Tardiphaga sp. vice304: one gene and its partners. The protein of the gene in region 2 interacts with the protein of the main gene of each other region in a pairwise test. Links are inferred from orthologs where the notes say so. Each region holds a gene or a part of one and is shown on either strand. Other genes may lie near its edges. The genes, in order: dnaN, dnaE, dnaQ and FNL56_RS12955.

Region 1 (4,185 bases), 3.0 Mb from region 2 along the record:
TGTAGCCGCTGAACGCCGCCCAGCCTACATTCTCGGCGCCGATCGCATGGGAAAACACGATCGCCAGCAGCACCGACAGCACGCACGCGACCTCGTCGATCATGCGCGCGCCGGGAAAAGGCAGGGTGCGCAGTTCGGCCCAGAACGCGCGGCCGAAGCGGGCCAGATGAAGGGATACGAACAGCAGCATTGGTGGATGTTTGGAGTTATTGCGCGCGACCATCAAGAGACGATTGCTCATGGCGAGCTGCGCGGGCCCACTGTCGTTCCGGGATGCATCAGACGGCGGAGCCGTCTGATGCAGACCTCAGCCAAGCCAATTGGCGTGGCGGGGAACGTTGAGATGTTCATCGTCCCATATCGAGGTTCCCGCCGCTCCGAGTGGAGCGGCTGAGGTTCGCTCGAGCTGCGCTCTTTCGCCCCGTAATGACAGCCTTATCCCCGCTTGCTGACGCGCCCGTCGGCGACGTCGAACAACTCGCCGGTCGGGCCGATTTCGGCGAAGGCCGCGGGATCGGCGCCGGTCATCCAGACCTGCGCGCCGAGCTTCGACAACTCGCCAAACAGCGCGCGGCGGCGGTCGGGATCGAGATGCGCCACGACTTCATCGAGCAACAATAGCGGCGTGATGCCGGTCATGTCGGCGACCAGCGTGGCATGCGCCAGGATCAGCCCGATCAGCAGCGCCTTCTGCTCGCCGGTGGAGGCATCGCGCGCCGGCATGTTCTTCGGCGCGTAGATCACCTGCAGGTCGGTGAGGTGCGGGCCGTCAAGCGTGCGGCCGGCGGCGGCGTCACGCGGACGGCCGTCGCGCAAAATCTGGCGGTAACGGTCTTCCACGGCGGTGGCGGGCTCATTCACCAGCGCGTTCTCCATCCAGCCGTCCAGCATGATTCGCGCCGAGGGAAACACCGAGGCTTCTTCGCGCGCGCGCAGCATCGCGGCCAGCCGCGTCACGGTCTGGCCGCGCATCGCGGCGACGGCGACGGCGAGTTCGGCGGTCTCGCGCTCGATCGCGTCGAGCCAGTGGCCGTCATAGTTGCGTTCCTCGAGCAGGCGGTTGCGCGAGCGCAGGCTCCGATCCAGCGCCGAGACGCGGCTGGAATGGTCCTTGTCGATCGCCAGTACCAGGCGATCGAAGAACCGCCGCCGCTCGGAGGCCGCGCCCATGAACAGCTGGTCCATCGCCGGCGTCAGCCAGACCATGCGCAAATGATCGCCGAACGCGGTCGCCGAACTGACCGGCTCGCGGTCGATGCGGCAGCGCCGGCTCGACGCGGCGGCCTCATTGGCGGGCGGATCGATGCCGGTGCCCAGCGTGGCCAAGCCGACTTCGCCCTCGACTTCCGCAGAAACCGCCCAGGAGCCGTCGCCCTGCAAATCGGCGACGTCGTCGAGCGTGGCGCGGCGCAGCCCGCGGCCCGGCGACAGAAAGGAGATCGCCTCCAGGCAATTGGTCTTGCCGGCGCCGTTCGGCCCGACCAGCACCACCATGTCGCCGCGCGTGTTGAGCGACGCCGCGCGATAGTTGCGGAAGTGGGTGAGCGTCAGGCGATGGATGCGGGAGGCGGTCATGAATCGATCATTGGTCCGCAGCGGCGGCCGCGCTCCTGCTTCCCTCTACCCTTGTGGCAGAGGGTGGATCGAACCGCGAAGCAGTTCGAGACGGGTGAGGGGTGCAGCGGAGCTCCGTCATACCCCTCATCCGGCACGGACTTCGTCCGCGCCACCTTCTCCCACAAGGGGAGAAGGAAGGAAGAAAAAGCCTACACTCGCATCGGCATCAGCACGTAAAGCGCGCCTTTGGAGTCCTTGTCCTGCACCAGAGTCGGCGAACCGGGGTCGGCCAACCGCAGCACGGCGACCTCGCCTTCGATCTGCGCCGCGATGTCGAGCAGATAGCGCGAGTTGAAGCCGATATCGAGCGCATCTGAGGCGTATTCGACTTCGAGTTCTTCTGTGGCGCTGCCGGAATCCGGATTGGTCACCGACAGGATCAGCTTGCCCGGCGACAGCGCCAGCTTGACGGCGCGGCCGCGCTCGCTGGATATGGTCGAGACGCGGTCCACGGCGTCTTCGAACTGCTTCTTGTCGACGATCAGTTCCTTGTCGTTGTTCTGCGGGATCACGCGGCCATAGTCCGGGAAGGTGCCGTCAATCAGCTTCGACGTCAGCACGACATTGCCGAGCGTGAAGCGGATCTTGCCCTGCGACAGCTCGATGCCGACCTCGGCTTCGGCGTCTTCAATCAGCCGCTGCACTTCGCCGACGGTCTTGCGCGGTACGATCACGCCGGCCATGCCCTCGGCGCCCTTCGGCATCGCGAGGTCTACCTGCGCGAGGCGATGGCCGTCGGTGGCGACGGCGCGCAATGTCGCGGCGGCGGCGGTGCCGGCGGCGTGCAGGTAGATGCCGTTGAGGTAGTAGCGGGTCTCTTCGGTGGAAATGGCGAACTGGGTGCGGTCGATCAGGCGTTTGACGTCGGACGCCGGCAGCACGAAGGAGTGCGTCATCTCGCCGGCGGCGAGATCCGGGAAGTCGTTCTCCGGCAGGGTCTGCAGCGTGAAGCGCGAGCGGCCGGCGCGGATCGCCAGCACCGAGCGGTCGCCGTCGGCCTCCAGCACGATCTGCGATCCATCCGGCAGCTTGCGCACGATGTCGTAGAACATGTGCGCCGGCACGGTGGTGGAACCGGCGGTGCCGATTTCGGCGGGCAGGGTTTCGGTGACTTCGAGGTCGAGGTCGGTCGCCTTCAGCGACAGCTTGGAATTTTCAGCGCGGATCAGCACGTTGCCGAGGATCGGAATGGTATTGCGGCGCTCGACCACGCGGTGGACGTGGCTCAGCGATTTCAGCAATTGCGCGCGTTCGACGGTGACCTTCATTGCAAACTCGCCCGATCCGATTCGACATCGTGTGTGGAGTGCCTAGCCACCCGGTCGGGCGCCACGGCGATAGACGCCCGCCCTGCGCGCAGGGTTTGCGCGCGCGAGCGGGGGTCCGCAAGGTGGCGTGAATGGGGCGTGAGTGCAAGGGGAGAGCAGCTGAGGTCCCCACGTTTTGGCGGCCTACAAGATGCGCGCCGCCGCTAGTGGCTCCCCTCCCACCAGGCGAAGCGAAGCTTCGCTAGGTGGGGGAGGGTGGCGCGTAGCGCCGGGAGAGGGGCCACAGGCGACGTCGCCCTAGCCACCCCTCTCCCTGACCCTCCCCCACAAGGGGGGAGGGGACACTATTGCCGGTGCTTCAGTTACTCCTGCAGCTGGCGCTTCAGGCTTTCCACTTCGTCCTGCAAAGCGACGTCCTTGCCGACCAGCGCCTCGATCTTTCGCACCGCGTGCAGCACCGTGGTGTGGTCGCGTCCGCCGAAGCGGCGGCCGATTTCCGGCAGCGAGCGCAGCGTCAGCGTCTTGGCGAGATACATCGCGACTTGGCGCGGACGCACGACATTCGCGGTGCGGCGCGACGACAGGAGGTCCGAGCGGCTGACATTGTACTGCCGGGCCACTACGCGCTGGATGTCCTCGATCTTGATGCGCTTGGGCTCCATCGGGCGGATCAGGTCGCGCACTTCGCGCTCGGCCATTTCCAGCGTCACCGGCGTGGCATTCAGCTTGCTGTGCGCCAAGAGGCGATTGATGGCGCCTTCGAGGTCGCGGCCGTTGTGGGTGATGGTGCGGGCGAGATAGTCCAGCACCGGCAGCGGCACTTCAAACGTCGCGTGGTGCGAACGAGCTGCGGCGACGCGCGACTTCAGGATGCCGAGGCGCAGCTCCTCGCCGAGCGTTCCGATCTCGACGACGAGGCCGCCGGCGAGCCGCGAGCGGACCCGCTCGTCCAGGCTTTCCAGGTCCGACGGCGGACGGTCGGCGGCGATCACCACCTGGCGGCCGGCATCGATCAGCGCGTTCAGCGTGTGGCAGAATTCGGCCTGCGTGGTCTTGCCCTGCAGGAACTGCAGATCGTCGATCACCAGCACGTCGATGCCGCGCAGCGCTTCCTTGAAGGCCAAAGCGGTCTGCGTCTTCAGCGCGGCGACGAAGCCGTACATGAATTTTTCGGCGGTTAGATACAGCACCTTGCGCTCGGTGCCGGAATTGCCGGCCCAGGTCACCGCCTGCAGCAGATGGGTTTTGCCGAGGCCCACGCCGGCATGGATATAGAGCGGGTTGAACATCACGCTGTCGC
Region 2 (5,345 bases):
GACTAAAGAACAAAGGAAGAACTATGTTCTTCATACGTTCTAGAGATCACGGAGGCTGACATGTTGAAGACTTTCGTTGAAGAGGCTGCCGCACTGGCGTCGATCGTTCTGTTCGTGGGCATGATTGCGGTGTGGGCGCAATTGATCCCCCAGCTCTGAGCCTGGCCCGTTCGGGCGGCGTAAGCCGGCGACGGGAAAGCGGGGATGCTTTGGGTGGCGCGTTCGTTTCGCGTGGACAGCCCCGGGTCCAGCCATCACCATGGACTGGCGAGTCGATCTTTCGAGGTCGCCGCGTTTCCTCCAGTCGATGATTGCCTGACGCCATGAGTTCCAGACCCGCTGCTGCGGCTAATGCCGGTTTCGTCCACCTGCACACCCATTCGGCCTATTCGCTGCTGAAGGGCTCGATCAAGGTCGAGAAGCTGGCGGCGCTGGCCAAGGCCGACCACCAGCCGGCGCTGGCCCTGACCGACACCGACAACATGTTCGGCGCGCTGGAATTTTCCGAGAAACTGGTCGGCTACGGCATCCAGCCGATCGTCGGCTGCGAGATCGCGGTGGATTTCGGCGACCAGGATCCTAACGCCCGCAATGCGCTGAACGCAGTGCCGGCGCGCATGGTATTTCTGGCGGCGCGCGAGCGCGGCTATCGCAGCCTGATGAAGCTGAACTCGCGGGCGTTCCTGGAAACCCCGATCCACCAGACCCCGCATATCAAGTTCGAGTGGATGCTGGAGGAGGCCGAGGACCTGATCGTGCTGACCGGCGGGCCGGAAGGCCCGATCGCTATGGCGCTCAATGCCGATCAGGCGGCACTCGCCGCCACCCGCTGCGACCGCCTGGGCTCGCTGTTCGGCGACCGGCTGTATATCGAGTTGCAGCGCCACGGCGTCGAGAAGGAGCGCCGCGCCGAGGCCGGGCTGATCGATCTGGCCTATGCCAAGGGTTTTCCGCTGGTCGCCACCAACGAGCCGTATTTCGCCACGGCCGACGATTACGAGGCGCATGATGCGCTGTTGTGTATCGCCGGCGGCAAGATGATCGCCGACACCGAGCGCGACCAGCTCACCCCCGACCACCGCTTCAAGACCCGCTCCGAGATGGCCGTGCTGTTCGCCGACCTGCCAGAGGCGCTGGCCTCCACGGTGGAGATCGCCGAGCGCTGCTCGTTCCGGCCGCGCACCCGCAAGCCGATCCTGCCGCGCTTCACGGTCGGCGCGGGCTCCAATGCCGCCGATGCCGAAAGCGAGGAAGCCGAGGAACTGAAGCGGCAGGCCCAGGAGGGCCTGACGCGGCGGCTCGCCGTCCACGGCGTCTCGCTGGGCATGACGGAGGAGGACTACCGCGCGCGGCTCGACTTCGAGCTGAACGTCATCAACCGCATGAACTATGCCGGCTACTTCCTGATCGTGGCCGACTTCATCAAATGGGCCAAGGAGCAGGGCATTCCGGTCGGCCCTGGCCGTGGTTCGGGCGCGGGCTCGATGGTCGCCTATGTGATGACCATCACCGACCTCGACCCGATCAAATTCGGCCTGCTGTTCGAGCGCTTCCTCAATCCGGAACGCGTCTCGATGCCCGACTTCGACATCGACTTCTGCCAGGACCGCCGCGGCGAGGTCATCACCTACGTACAGAATCGCTATGGCCGCGATCAGGTCGCGCAGATCATTACCTTCGGCACGCTGCAGGCGCGCGGCGTGCTGCGCGACGTCGGCCGCGTGCTGCAGATGCCATACGGCCAGGTCGACAAGCTGACCAAGCTGGTGCCGCAGAATCCGGCGGCGCCGGTGACGCTCGCCGCCGCCATCGAGTCCGAGCCGAAGCTGCAGGCGTTTCGCGACGAGGACCCGATCGTCAAACGCGCCTTCGACATCGCGCTGCGGCTCGAGGGCCTGACGCGCCACGCTTCGACGCACGCCGCCGGTATCGTGATCGGCGACCGCCCGCTCTCCGAGCTGGTGCCGATGTATCGCGATCCGAAATCCGACATGCCGGTCACCCAGTTCAACATGAAATGGGTCGAGCCCGCGGGCCTGGTGAAGTTCGACTTCCTGGGCCTGAAGACGCTGACCGTGCTCGACGTCGCGGTGAAGCTGTTGAAGCAGCGCAACATCCACGTCGACCTGCCGACGCTGCCGATCGACGATGCCGCGACCTATGCGATGCTGGCCAAGGGCGAAGTGGTCGGCGTGTTCCAGCTGGAAAGCCAGGGCATGCGGCGCGCGCTGGTCGATATGCGCCCCGACAGGTTCGAGGACATCATCGCGCTGGTGGCTTTGTATCGGCCGGGCCCGATGGCGAACATCCCGACCTATTGCGCGCGCAAGCATGGCGACGAGCAGTCGGAATACATGCATCCGATGCTGGAGCCGATCCTGAAGGAAACCTACGGCGTCATCATCTACCAGGAACAGGTGATGCAGATCGCCCAGGTGATGGCCGGCTACTCGCTCGGCGACGCAGACTTGCTGCGCCGCGCGATGGGCAAGAAGATCCGCGCCGAAATGGAAAAGCAGCGCGCGATCTTCATCGCGGGCTCCGTCAAGAACGGCGTCGCCAAGGAACAGGCCGACACGATCTTCGACCTGCTCGCCAAATTCGCCGACTACGGCTTCAACAAGTCGCACGCCGCGGCCTACGCGCTGGTGTCGTACCATACCGCCTATATGAAGGCGCATTACCCGGTCGAGTTCATCGCCGCGTCGATGACGCTGGACATGAGCAACACCGACAAGCTGTCGGAATTCCGCGCCGAGGCGCAGCGGCTTGGTATCAAGCTCGAGGCACCCAACATCAATCTCTCGGCTGCCACCTTCGAGGTCGCCGACAACACCATCTTCTACGCGCTGGCCGGCCTGAAGGGCGTCGGCGGCGCCGCGGTCGACCTGATCGTCGAGGAGCGCAAGAAAGGCCTGTTCACCTCGCTGGCGGATTTTGCGTCGCGGGCGAGTCCACGTGCGATCAACAAGCGCGTCATAGAGAGCCTCACGGCCGCCGGCGCGTTCGATACGCTGGACGCCAACCGCGCCCGCGTGTTCGGCGGCGCCGAGGCGATCCTCGCGGCGTGCCAGAGCGCGCATGAGGACAAGACGATCGGTCAGAAGAGCATGTTCGGAGGTGCTGCGGACGCGCCGACCATCATGCTGCCGCAGATCGACAATTGGCTGCCGGCCGAAAAGCTGCGCCGCGAATACGACGCCATCGGCTTCTTCCTGTCCGGCCATCCGCTCGACGACTACGCCGTGGTGCTGAAGCGGCTGCGGGTGCAGAGCTGGGCGGAATTCTGCCGCGCCGTGAAGTCGGGCGCGACCGCCGGCAAGGTCGCCGCGACCGTGGTGACGCGTCAGGAGCGCCGCACAAAGACCGGCAACAAGATGGGCATCACGGGCCTGTCCGATCCCACCGGCCATTTCGAGGCCGTGCTGTTCTCGGAAGGCCTCGCCCAGTTCCGTGACGTGCTGGAGCCGGGCGCTGCCGTCTTGCTGCAGCTCGGCGCCGAACTGCAGGGCGAGGACGTTCGCGCCCGCGTGCTGCATGCCGAGCCGCTGGATGCCGCCGCCGCCAAGACCCAGAAGGGTCTTCGCATCTTCCTGCGCGACACCAAGCCGCTGGATTCGATCGTCAAGCGCCTGTCCGGTGACGCGCCGGCGGCCGCCGCCTCCGGCCGCGGCGTGCTGGCACCGAAGCCGACCGCGCCGTCCGGCGGGGCGGGGGAGGGCGACGTCTCGGTGGTGATGATGCTGAATCTGGAAACCGAGGTCGAAATGAAGCTCCCCGGCCGCTTCCGCATCTCCCCGCAGATCGCCGGCGCCATCAAGGCGGTGACCGGGGTGGTACAGGTCGAGATGCTGTGATTTCGGTCCACTGGACTCTTCACCCTTAAGGCGCAGAATTACCTTGTCAGTCGACGCCATGAACGATGGGCGCGGTCGGCTGTTTGGTTTGAAAAGCCATGAGCCGTGCCATGGGTCGATTGCTGAGTATCATCTGGGTCTTCGCATTGCTTGCTGGTCAGGCGCACGCCAGTGATGGGCCGTCGATGATGCTGACAGGGGCGACCGTCTACGCGTCGCCAACAGCGTCTCCGATTGCCGATGCCTTGGTGTTGATCTCCGGCGGCATGATCACCGCCGTAGGCAAACGGTCGGACGTGCAGGTGCCGATCGACACGCAGGTGATCGATTGCACAGGCAAGACCGTAGTCGCCGGTTTCTGGAACAGCCACGTCCATTTCACCGGACCGCAATGGCTTCGGGCTGACAGCGCGCCCGCCGGGCAACTGACGCTGCGCATGCAGGAGATGCTGACGCGCTGGGGTTTTACCACCGTTTGGGATCTCGGCTCCGTGCCGCAAAACTCTCTTTCATTGCGAGCTCGCGTCGAAAGCGGCGAGGTCGCAGGGCCCAAAATACTTCTCGCGCCTAACTTCTTTCCGAAAGGCGGCCATCCGATCTATGTGCCGGCCGACGTGGAGGTGCCCGAGCCTGGGACGCCGGGCGAGATGACAAATCTGGTCTCTGAGGCGTTTGGCATGGGCAGCGACGGCGTGAAGCTTTTTACCGGCTCGTTCAGGGGCCCCAAGCCGGTGGTCAACATGGACCCGGCTGTGGCCAAGGCAGCCGTCGATGTCGCCCATGCGCGAGGCAGGCCGGTCTTCGCCCATCCACAGAACAAGGCAGGCGTGGACATCGTGCTGGCGACCCATGTCGATGTGATGGCTCACACCGTACCCGCGCAGCACAACTACAGCGAGGAACAATTGAGTCTCGCCAGAGCCGAGGGCACGGCCTTGATCCCAACGCTGACGCTATGGACGACAGCGCCGCTGCTGGCGTCCAGCATGGTCGACGCCGGAGTGCTGCAACTGAAGACCTTTTCGGACAATGGCGGCACCATCCTGTTCGGCACAGACGTAGGCTTCACAAAAATCGTCGATACCACGTTGGAATTGGAATTGATGGGACGCGCGCTGTCGGCCAGTCAGGTTCTCGCGGCGCTGACCACCAATCCGGCGGGCTTCTTCCATGCCGCGCGAAAAGGGCGAGTGGAGGTGGGAATGGATGCCGATCTGGTGGTGCTGGACGGTGATCCTGCCGCCGACGTCCGCAACCTTGCGAAGGTCGGCATGACTATCCGGGCCGGGCGGACCATTTATCAGAAGCCATGATGCAGGGGCCAGCGGGCGGGGTGCTCCGCGCCGTTCAGGCGGACAGCACAGCTTTGTTCAGGCGGCGGGCAGGGTGATCGGGCCGAATGAAGCTTTCGGATAGAGGTAGTCCTCTCCGGATTCATCAATGACGCGCAGCATCCCATGCTTGTCAGCATCCTGATCAACCAGCGCG
Region 3 (4,176 bases), 2.6 Mb from region 2 along the record:
GCTCACCCGAAACGTCTTCAGCGCCTGGAGGTGATCGTCGTCGTGCCAGCCGGCGATTTCCGCAAAATCGACCGGCGCATATTGCGCGCCGGCGAGTTCGAACGGCCAGTTACGGCCGGAATGGTCCGTCCGCGCAGCGGCGGACGCGGGCCACGCCGCAGCTGCGCCGAACACGCAGAGCGCCGCCCATCGGGTGGCGTTACTGGCCGGCGTCGGTGCCAACAAGCTTCCAGTTCGGATCGCGCGAGGTGATGTCGCGGGCGAATGTCCAGACATCGGTGACATCCGTAACCTTCTCAGCGTTGCCATCGACGATGGCGCCGGTCTTGTCGCGGGTCACCGTGATCATCTGGGAGACGAAGCGCGCCGTGATCAGCGCCGAGCGGTCGCGGACCTCGGCGGCGGCCAATTCGGCCTTGTCGATCGCGACGAAGCGGGTCTCGGTCTTCCACTCGTTGGTCTCGCGATCCTTGATCACGCCGTCGAAGCTCTCGAACACTTCCGGCGAAACGAGGTCCTTGAGCGAACGGCGGTCGCCATTGGCGAAAGCCAGCACGATCATCTCATAGGCGCCCTTGGCGCCGGTGATGAAATGGCGGGGGTCGAAGGAGGGGTCCTGGGCGACGATGGCATCGAAGCCCATCGCCAGCGGAGTGCCGGGTTCGGCCACGCCCTTCCAGCGTTCGGCGGGCGACACGTCGGCTGTCGGCGCCGGGGCGCCGTGGTCGATGACGCTGCCCGGCATCGGCACGACATTGTTGTCGGCGCCGGCGGCATCGCGTGCCACGCGCTCGAAGGGCGGCCGTTCCTCGCCGGTGCGTTGACCGAGCACATTGCGCAGGCGGATGAAAATGAAGACCGCCAGCGCCAGGAAGATGATGGTATAAATATCCACGTCGCATCGCTTTCTGATCGGCGCCGGCATTGAGCCGGCGGAATGTCCCGCCCGCGGGCGGTCGTGAGGGAACGTCCAAAACGGCGACAGTTCCCGAAGAGGGCCTGCTTCATCTAGGCACGAAACCATGCCCAGCCAATGGCGCGTTCCGGCTCCACCCTGCGGCAAAGCGGCCGTTTTTCAGCGCCCGCCCGCCCGAAACGGCGTGTCACCGGTTTAACGCGTTTGCAGGCGATTGCGAATGGCTTTTTGCGGATGTGGCCGCCAGGGCTGCCGGTCGTCCTTGTCGAGTACCGCAGGCCTATGATAGCCACTCCGCCCGACAGGGCATTTACCGTTCGGAAGGCATTGCCCGGCCGGAACCCACCTCGCCCGACAGCGCTTCAGGAGATTTTCGATGACCAACGGCAATGGCACCCCTCCCGAGGCAGCCCAGGCTCCCCAGCTCAACGTGCTGGCGCAGTACACCAAGGACCTGTCGTTCGAGAACCCGAACGCGCCGGCCTCGCTGGCGCCGCAGGACAAGCAGCCCAACATCAACATCCAGATCAACGTCGCCGCCAACAACATCTCCGAGACCGAGTATGAAGTGGTGCTGTCGGTCGAGGGCAAGGCCGACAGTGCCGGCTCGGTGATGTTCTCGTTCGAGCTGGCCTATGCCGGCGTGTTCCGGATCGTCAACGTGCCGCCGGAAAACCTGCACCCGCTGATCATGATCGAATGCCCGCGGCTGTTGTTCCCGTTCGCCCGCGAGATCATCGCGACCTCGGTCCGCGACGGCGGCTTCCCGCCCTTGATGCTGGACCCCGTGGATTTCGTCGGCCTGTACCGGTCGAACATGGAGCGCCAGGCACAGGCCGAGGCCGGCCCGGCGAACTAACTTTACACTGTCGTTCCGGGGCGCGAACGGCGTCAGCCGAGCGCGAACCCGGAACCTCGGCATGTTCATCGTCCCATCTCGGGATTCCCCGCCACTCCAATTGGAGTGGCTGAGGTTCGCTCGAGCTTCGCTCTCGCGCCCCGGAATGACAGCCTAGGCCAAAAACTCACTCCATATCGGCTTCTCGCCGAGCGTCGCGATGAACGCGCGGTGATCGGCACGGTCGGTTTCCGTCACGCGCGGCAATAGCGGCGTCGGGCGCTGGCGGCGCGGAGCGTCGTTGATGCCGCCGGTCTGCTGCGCAGGAACGTCATCCGCCAGGATCAGTTGCGACTGCCGGGCGCCGATCAGGTCGATATAGACCTCCGCCAGCAATTCCGAATCGAGCAGCGCGCCGTGCTTGGTGCGGCGTGAATTGTCGATCGCGTAGCGCGAGCAGAGATCGTCGAGCCGGTTCGACACGCCGGGATGTTTCCGGCGCGCCAGCATCAACGTATCGACCAGCCGCTCGCGCGGGATCGGCGGCCGCTTGATACGGTCGAGCTCGGCATTGATGAAACCGATGTCGAACGAGGCGTTGTGGATCACCAGCGGGGCATCCCCGATGAATTCCAGAAAGTCGTCGACCACCTCGTGGAACAGCGGCTTGGTCGACAGGAACTCCGCCGACAGGCCATGCACGTTGAAGGCTTCCAGCGGCATGTCGCGCTGCGGATTGATGTGGCAGTGATAGGTCTGCCCGGTCGGCATCCGGTTGAGGATCTCGACGCAGCCTATCTCGACCAGCCGATCGCCGCGCAAGGGATCGAGGCCGGTGGTTTCGGTATCGAGAACGATTTCGCGCATGTTCAGCCAGTCCAACGAATCACGGCTGCCATCAGGGGCGCCGTCGCGGCATCCTAACAGCCTGGCTGAGAATTTCACGGATGCTGATCCGCACGGGCTCCAGTCCGTGCGATGTATCCACCACGAAATCCGCCCGCTTGCGTTTTTCGGCGTCGGGCAACTGCCGCGCCAGAATGGCGTCGAGCTTTTCCGGCGTCATGGTGCCGCGCGCCAGAATACGCTGACGCTGTTGTTCGGCATCGGTGGTGACGACGACGACGGCATCGACGCGCTGGTCGCCGCCCGTCTCGAACAGCAGCGGCACATCGACCACCGCGACCGCGGCGCCGGAGCGCTCGGCATCGTCGAGGAATTTCCGGTGATAGGCCGACAATAGCGGATGCACGATCTGCTCGAGCCTTTTCATCGCGGCGTCGTTGCCGACCACCTGCTCGGAGAGTTTCGCGCGATCGACCTTGCCGTCGGCCGTGGTGCCGGGAAACGCCGCCTCGATCAGCGGCGCGGCCTCGCCCTCATAGACGTGATGCACGGTAGCGTCGGCGTCATAGACCGGAACGCCGGCTTCCGCGAACAGTTTGGCGGTGGTCGATTTGCCCATGCCGATCGAGCCGGTCAGTCCCAGGACACGCATTGAAACTCCGATGCCTCAGATCGCGATCATGTCGTCGCTGCGCAGAAATTTCAGCAGCGGCAGCAGCGGCAGGCCGAGAATGGTGAAATGATCGCCTTCGATCAATTCGAACAGATGCACGCCGAGCCCTTCGAGCTGGTAGGCACCGACGCTTGACGTCACGACGTCACCCGCCGCATCGAGATAGGTCTCGATCGCGGAATCGTTCAGCGCGCGCATCGTCATGTGCGCGACCGAGACATCGCTGAACAGCGTGGCGCCGTCGCAAACCACGGCGATCGCCGAATGCAGCTCATGGGTCTGGCCAGCCAGCGCACGCAATTGCTGCGCCGCCTCGATGCGACCGGCGGGCTTGCTGAACAAGTGGGACCCCCGCGCGAGCGTCTGGTCGGCGCCGATCACGTAGCGGCCGGGGTGGCGCAGCGAGACGAAGGCGGCCTTGCGTTCGGCCAGCAAGGACGCGACCTCGCCGGGCGAAGTCAGGCCAGATGCTTTCTGGATCTCGCGCTCGTCGATATCCGCCGGCAGCGCCTCGAACGAAATCCCGGCATTGTACAGCAGGGTTTTGCGCGCCGCGCTTTGCGACGCCAGGATCAGCGGCTGTTGACCGCGCCAGATGGTCATTCGGCAAGCCTCTGGCGCTGACGGTCGGCGAGCAATTTCATGATCGCCGCCGCGGTTTCCTCGATCGAGCGGCGCGTCACTTCGAGCAACGCCCAACCATATTTGGCGCTGAGTTTTCGCGCATAGGTGACTTCCTCGGTGACCGACTGCCGATCGATATAGTCCTCATTGCCGGTATCCGCCCCCAGGCTGAGCAGCCGATTCTGACGGATCTGGATCAGCCGCTCCGGTGTCGCGTGTAGTGAAACGACCAGCGGCTTGACCAGTTTTTCGAGCTGCGGCGGAATCGGAATGCCCGGC
Region 4 (4,234 bases), 260 kb from region 2 along the record:
GCCCACGGGTTGGAGGCGACGGTGCTGTATCGCCGCCCGAACATCGAGGCCGTCAACCGCACCATAGAGCGCATCCGCGCCGTGAATATGGGCACGATGGTTGCAGCCAGCCACGACGCCCCGGTCAAGCTGGCGCATGCGCTTTCCGACGGCCAGCACGTCGCGATGCTGATCGACCAGTGGTTCCGGAACGGCGTCCAGGTCGATTTCTTCGGCCGCAAGACCAACGCCAATCCGATGCTGGCGCGCCTCTTGCGCCAGGTCGACTGCCCGATCCACGGCGTCCGTATCATCCGCCTGCCCAACCACCGTTTTCGCGCCGAATTGTCCGAAGAGGTCAAGCCGGTGCGTACAGCCGACGGCAAGGTCGATGTGCAGGGCACCATGCAGGCGGTGACCAGCGTTCTGGAAGGCTGGATCCGCGAATATCCCGACCAGTGGCTGTGGCTGCATCGGAGATGGCGGTAGCTTTCTTCACCTCTCCCCGTTGGGGAGAGGTGAAGATAGGCGCCCGATGCGCTACCGCCCCGTCTTCACCCGCGTCCATAACCGGTTGATCACCCGCTGGGTGGCGGGATCGCGCGCCGTGATGATGAACAGCTTCTGCAGCATCGCGTCGTCCGGATAGATCGTCTTGTCGTTCAAGATCTTCGGATCGACCTGCTTCTGGCTCGCCAGATTGCCGTTGGCATAACCGAGATAGTTGGAATTCTTCGCCGCCACGTCCGGCCGGTACAGATAGTTGATCAGCGCATGGGCTTCAGCGACATGCGGCGCGTCTGCCGGGATCGCCAGATTGTCGAAGAACATCTGCGCCCCCTCTTTCGGCACGGCATAGCCGATCTCGACGCCGTTTTTCGTTTCATCCGCCCGCGCGCGGGCCTGGATGATATCGCCGGACCAGCCAACCACGAGGCAGATCTCGCCGGTCGCCAGCGCGCTGAGATATTCGGAGGAGTGAAATTTTCGTACCGACGAGCGGACACGGCCGACGGTTTCGGCAGCCTTGTCGAGATCGGGCTGTTTCGTTGAGTTGGGGTCGATGCCGAGCCAGTTCAGCGCCGCCGGCAGAATGTCGTCGGCCGAGTCCAGCATGTGAACGCCGCACTCCTTGAACTTCGCCAGGTTCTCCGGTTTGAACACGATGTCCCAGCTGTCGACCTTGGCATCGGCGCCGAGAATTCGCCGGGCCGCCTTGACGTTATAGCCGATGCCGGTGGTACCCCACATGTAATTGGCGGCGAACTGGTTGCCGGGATCATAGGTGTTCAGCCGGCCGGTGACGGCGTCCCAAGCGTTGGCGAGGTTCGGCAGTTTCGATCTGTCGAGCTTCTGAAAGATCTTGGCTGCGATCTGACGCTGCAGGAAATAGGCGGTCGGCACCACGACGTCATAGCCCGACTTGCCGGCCAGGAGCCGCGTCTCCAGCGTCTCGTTGGCATCGAAGGTGTCGTAGACCACCTTGATGCCGGTCTCCCTGGTGAAGTCCTCGAGGACTCCCGGCGCCATGTAGTTCGACCAGTTGTAGAAATTGACCACCCGCTCCTGCGCCTGTGCGGGCACCGACAGCGCGACCGAAACGGCACAGGCGGCGATGATGCGGACGAGCATGGTCTCTCCTAACGGCGATGCACCGCGTCGTGCAGGCGCTCCAGCGCGGTGTCGAGCGTCGAGTCCTTCTTGGCGAAGCAGAACCGCACCACCGAGCTCACCTTGTCTTCCTCATAGAACGCCGAGACCGGAATCGCTGCGACCTTGTAGTCATGCACGATGCGCTTGCAGAACGCCTCGTCGGTCTCGTTGAGCCCGAGCGGCGAGAGATCGACGGTGAGAAAATACGTGCCCTGCGACTGGATCACCGGAAAGCCGATCTGCTGCAGACCGGCGGCGAGCCGGTCGCGGCTGCGCGCCAGCCCGGTTTGCATCTCCTTGAAGAACGCATCGGGCTTGCCGAGCCCATAGGCAACAGCCGTCTGCAGGTTCGGAGCGGTAGTGAAGGTCAGAAACTGGTGCACCTTGGCGCAGACGCGCAGCAAAGGCGGGGCGGCGCAGACGAAACCGATCTTCCAGCCGGTCAGCGAAAATATCTTGCCGGCCGAGCCGATCTTGATGGTGCGGTCGCGCATGCCGGGAATCGACATCAGCGGAATGTGCTGGAAGCCCTCGAACACGACGTGCTCCCAGACCTCGTCGCAGATTGCGATGGTGTCGAACTCCTGGCAGAATTTCGCCAGCAGTTCGAGATCCTCGCGCGGATAGACGACGGCCGCGGGGTTGAGCGGGTTGTTGAACAGCACCGCCTTGGTCTTGTGATTGAAGACCGCGCGCAGATCTTCCTCGGTCAGGCGCCAGTGCGGCGGCTTCAGGCTGACCAGCCGGGGGATGCCGCCGGCCTGGCGGATCACCGGCAGATAGGAATCATAGACCGGCTGGAAACACACCACTTCGTCGCCCGGCTCGACCGTCGCGAGGATCGCCGTGGTCAAAGCTTCGGTACCGCCGGAGGTCACCATCACCTCGGCCATCGGATCGAGGTCGAGGCCGTGCCAATGCCCGTAATGCGTGGCGATCGCCTGCCGCAGCTCCGGCAGGCCCATCATCGAAGGGTACTGGTTGTAGCCGTTGAGCACGGCATCGGCCGCCGCCTGGCGGATGTCCAGCGGGCCCGGATCATCCGGAAAGCCCTGACCGAGATTGATGGCATCGTTGTCGCGCGCGAGCTGCGACATCGCCTCGAACACCGTGACCGGCAGGTTCGCAAAGATCGGGTTCATCGCAGGGATCAGGCCTTGGTCGGCAGGCCGGCCGCTTTCCAGCCGAGCATGCCGCCGGCGAGGTGCTTGTCGTAGGGCAAGCCATTGACCTGCGCGGCGAGCGAGGCGGTCACCGAGCGCTTGCCGGAGCGGCAGGCGAACACGATCTGCTTGCCCTGGGGATCGGGCAGATCGGCACTGTCGAAGCCCGACAGCGGCACCACGACGGCGTCCGGATAGGCCTCGGCCTCGACTTCGTTGGGCTCGCGGACATCGACCAGCAGATAGCGGCCGTCCTTGATACCCTCAGCGACGTCTTCGGGCGCCAGATTCGTCACGCGATGATGTTCGGCCACCAAAACCTCCTGACGCCCCGACATTCCGGAGCGTATTTTGCAGTCGGACTACCCGTCCGTTCGGCGCCAACGTCGCCTCTTGCGGGACGAAAATCAAGCGTCCGGGGTTCGTTAAATCGTCACCTGGGTGCCGACTTCGACCACCCTGCCCGTCGGGATCTGGAAGTAATCGGTGGCATCGTTGGCGGTGCGGCTGAGCGAGATGAACAAAAGGTCCTGCCAGCGCGGCATGCCGGAATGGGTTGCCGGCTTCAGCGCACGGCGCGACAGGAAGAACGACGTCGACATGATGTCGAACTGCCAGCCGAGTTTTCGCGCGATAGCCAGCGCCTTCGGCACGTTCGGGGATTCCATGAAGCCGAACCGCAGCGTCACCTTGCTGAAGGTGGCGCTGATCTCTTCCAGCCGGACCCGGTCGGCGGGATCGATGCGCGGCGTGGACGCGGTCTCGATGGTGAGAATGACGTTCTTCTCGTGCAACACCTTGTAGTGCTTCAGACTGTGCATCAACGCGGTCGGCGCGGATTCCGGATCGCTGGTCAGGAACACCGCGGTGCCCGGCACGCGCTGCGGCGGCCGCTTCTCCATCATCGCAACCAGGTCCTTCAGCGGGAATTCCAGCTTGCGTGACTTCTCGAACAGCAGCCGGCTGCCTCGCCGCCACGTATACATCAGCAGGATGACGATGCCGCCGAGCAGCAGCGGCACCCAGCCGCCGTCGAACACTTTCAGCAAATTGGCAGCAAAGAAGGTGAGATCGAGCAGCAGGAACGGCACGATCAGCAGGGCGGCGGCCCAGGGCTTCCACTTCCACACCCGCCAGATCACGACGAACCCCATCATCGCGGTGACGACCATCGTGCCGGTCACCGAGATGCCATAGGCCGAGGCCAGCGCGCTCGACGATTTGAACAGCAGCACCAGCAGCACCACGGCGACCAGCAGCAGCATGTTGATGCGCGGAATATAGATCTGGCCGGAATGCGATTCCGAGGTGTGCCGGATCTCGAAGCGCGGCAGCAGGCCGAGCTGGATCGCCTGCCGGGTCAGCGAATAGGCGCCGGTAATGACCGCCTGGCTGGCGATCACGGTAGCCGCCGTCGCCAGCGCGACCATCGGGATCAG

What was found.
Region 1: the proteins of dnaE (region 2) and dnaN interact in binary tests that used the Escherichia coli proteins (3 or more experiments, as listed by UniProt). The link is inferred for Tardiphaga sp. vice304 from one-to-one orthologs.
Region 3: the proteins of dnaE (region 2) and dnaQ interact in binary tests that used the Escherichia coli proteins (3 or more experiments, as listed by UniProt). The link is inferred for Tardiphaga sp. vice304 from one-to-one orthologs.
Region 4: the proteins of dnaE (region 2) and FNL56_RS12955 interact in binary tests that used the Escherichia coli proteins (3 or more experiments, as listed by UniProt). The link is inferred for Tardiphaga sp. vice304 from one-to-one orthologs.

The regions. Positions count from the first base shown.
Region 1 is NZ_CP041402.1:491-4,675, reverse strand. What follows is about bases 827-3,723. They hold dnaN (DNA polymerase III subunit beta), read right to left. Parts: upstream 2,886-3,723; coding sequence 1,767-2,885; downstream 827-1,766. Other genes in these bases: dnaA (chromosomal replication initiator protein DnaA), read right to left, coding at 3,248-3,723; recF (DNA replication/repair protein RecF), read right to left, coding at 827-1,575. Also shown: FNL56_RS00020 (FUSC family protein), read right to left, coding at 1-241; more of recF, read right to left, coding at 436-826; more of dnaA, read right to left, coding at 3,724-4,185. UniProt on the Escherichia coli protein: Confers DNA tethering and processivity to DNA polymerases and other proteins. Acts as a clamp, forming a ring around DNA (a reaction catalyzed by the clamp-loading complex) which diffuses in an ATP-independent manner freely and bidirectionally along dsDNA.
Region 2 is NZ_CP041402.1:3,007,000-3,012,344, forward strand. The notes cover bases 1-4,057. They hold dnaE (DNA polymerase III subunit alpha), read left to right. Parts: upstream 1-323; coding sequence 324-3,857; downstream 3,858-4,057. Other genes in these bases: FNL56_RS14305 (amidohydrolase family protein), read left to right, coding at 3,956-4,057. In the rest of the region: more of FNL56_RS14305, read left to right, coding at 4,058-5,170; FNL56_RS14310 (hypothetical protein), read right to left, coding at 5,228-5,345. UniProt on the Escherichia coli protein: DNA polymerase III is a complex, multichain enzyme responsible for most of the replicative synthesis in bacteria. This DNA polymerase also exhibits 3' to 5' exonuclease activity. The alpha chain is the DNA polymerase catalytic subunit.
Region 3 is NZ_CP041402.1:419,231-423,406, reverse strand. The notes cover bases 776-3,663. They hold dnaQ (DNA polymerase III subunit epsilon), read right to left. Parts: upstream 2,622-3,663; coding sequence 1,929-2,621; downstream 776-1,928. Other genes in these bases: FNL56_RS01895 (Maf family protein), read right to left, coding at 3,268-3,663; coaE (dephospho-CoA kinase), read right to left, coding at 2,653-3,252; secB (protein-export chaperone SecB), read left to right, coding at 1,293-1,775; FNL56_RS01915 (Tim44/TimA family putative adaptor protein), read right to left, coding at 776-895. In the rest of the region: mltA (murein transglycosylase A), read right to left, coding at 1-276; more of FNL56_RS01915, read right to left, coding at 200-775; more of FNL56_RS01895, read right to left, coding at 3,664-3,876; FNL56_RS01890 (pyruvate, water dikinase regulatory protein), read right to left, coding at 3,873-4,176. UniProt on the Escherichia coli protein: DNA polymerase III is a complex, multichain enzyme responsible for most of the replicative synthesis in bacteria. The epsilon subunit contain the editing function and is a proofreading 3'-5' exonuclease.
Region 4 is NZ_CP041402.1:2,742,897-2,747,130, reverse strand. The notes cover bases 698-3,643. They hold FNL56_RS12955 (aminotransferase), read right to left. Parts: upstream 2,775-3,643; coding sequence 1,620-2,774; downstream 698-1,619. Other genes in these bases: FNL56_RS12945 (potassium transporter Kup), read right to left, coding at 3,221-3,643; FNL56_RS12950 (rhodanese-like domain-containing protein), read right to left, coding at 2,783-3,109; FNL56_RS12960 (polyamine ABC transporter substrate-binding protein), read right to left, coding at 698-1,611. Outside these bases: FNL56_RS12965 (lipid A biosynthesis lauroyl acyltransferase), read left to right, coding at 1-468; more of FNL56_RS12960, read right to left, coding at 520-697; more of FNL56_RS12945, read right to left, coding at 3,644-4,234. UniProt on the Escherichia coli protein: Shows aminotransferase activity with methionine and histidine as substrates, and to a lesser extent also with phenylalanine.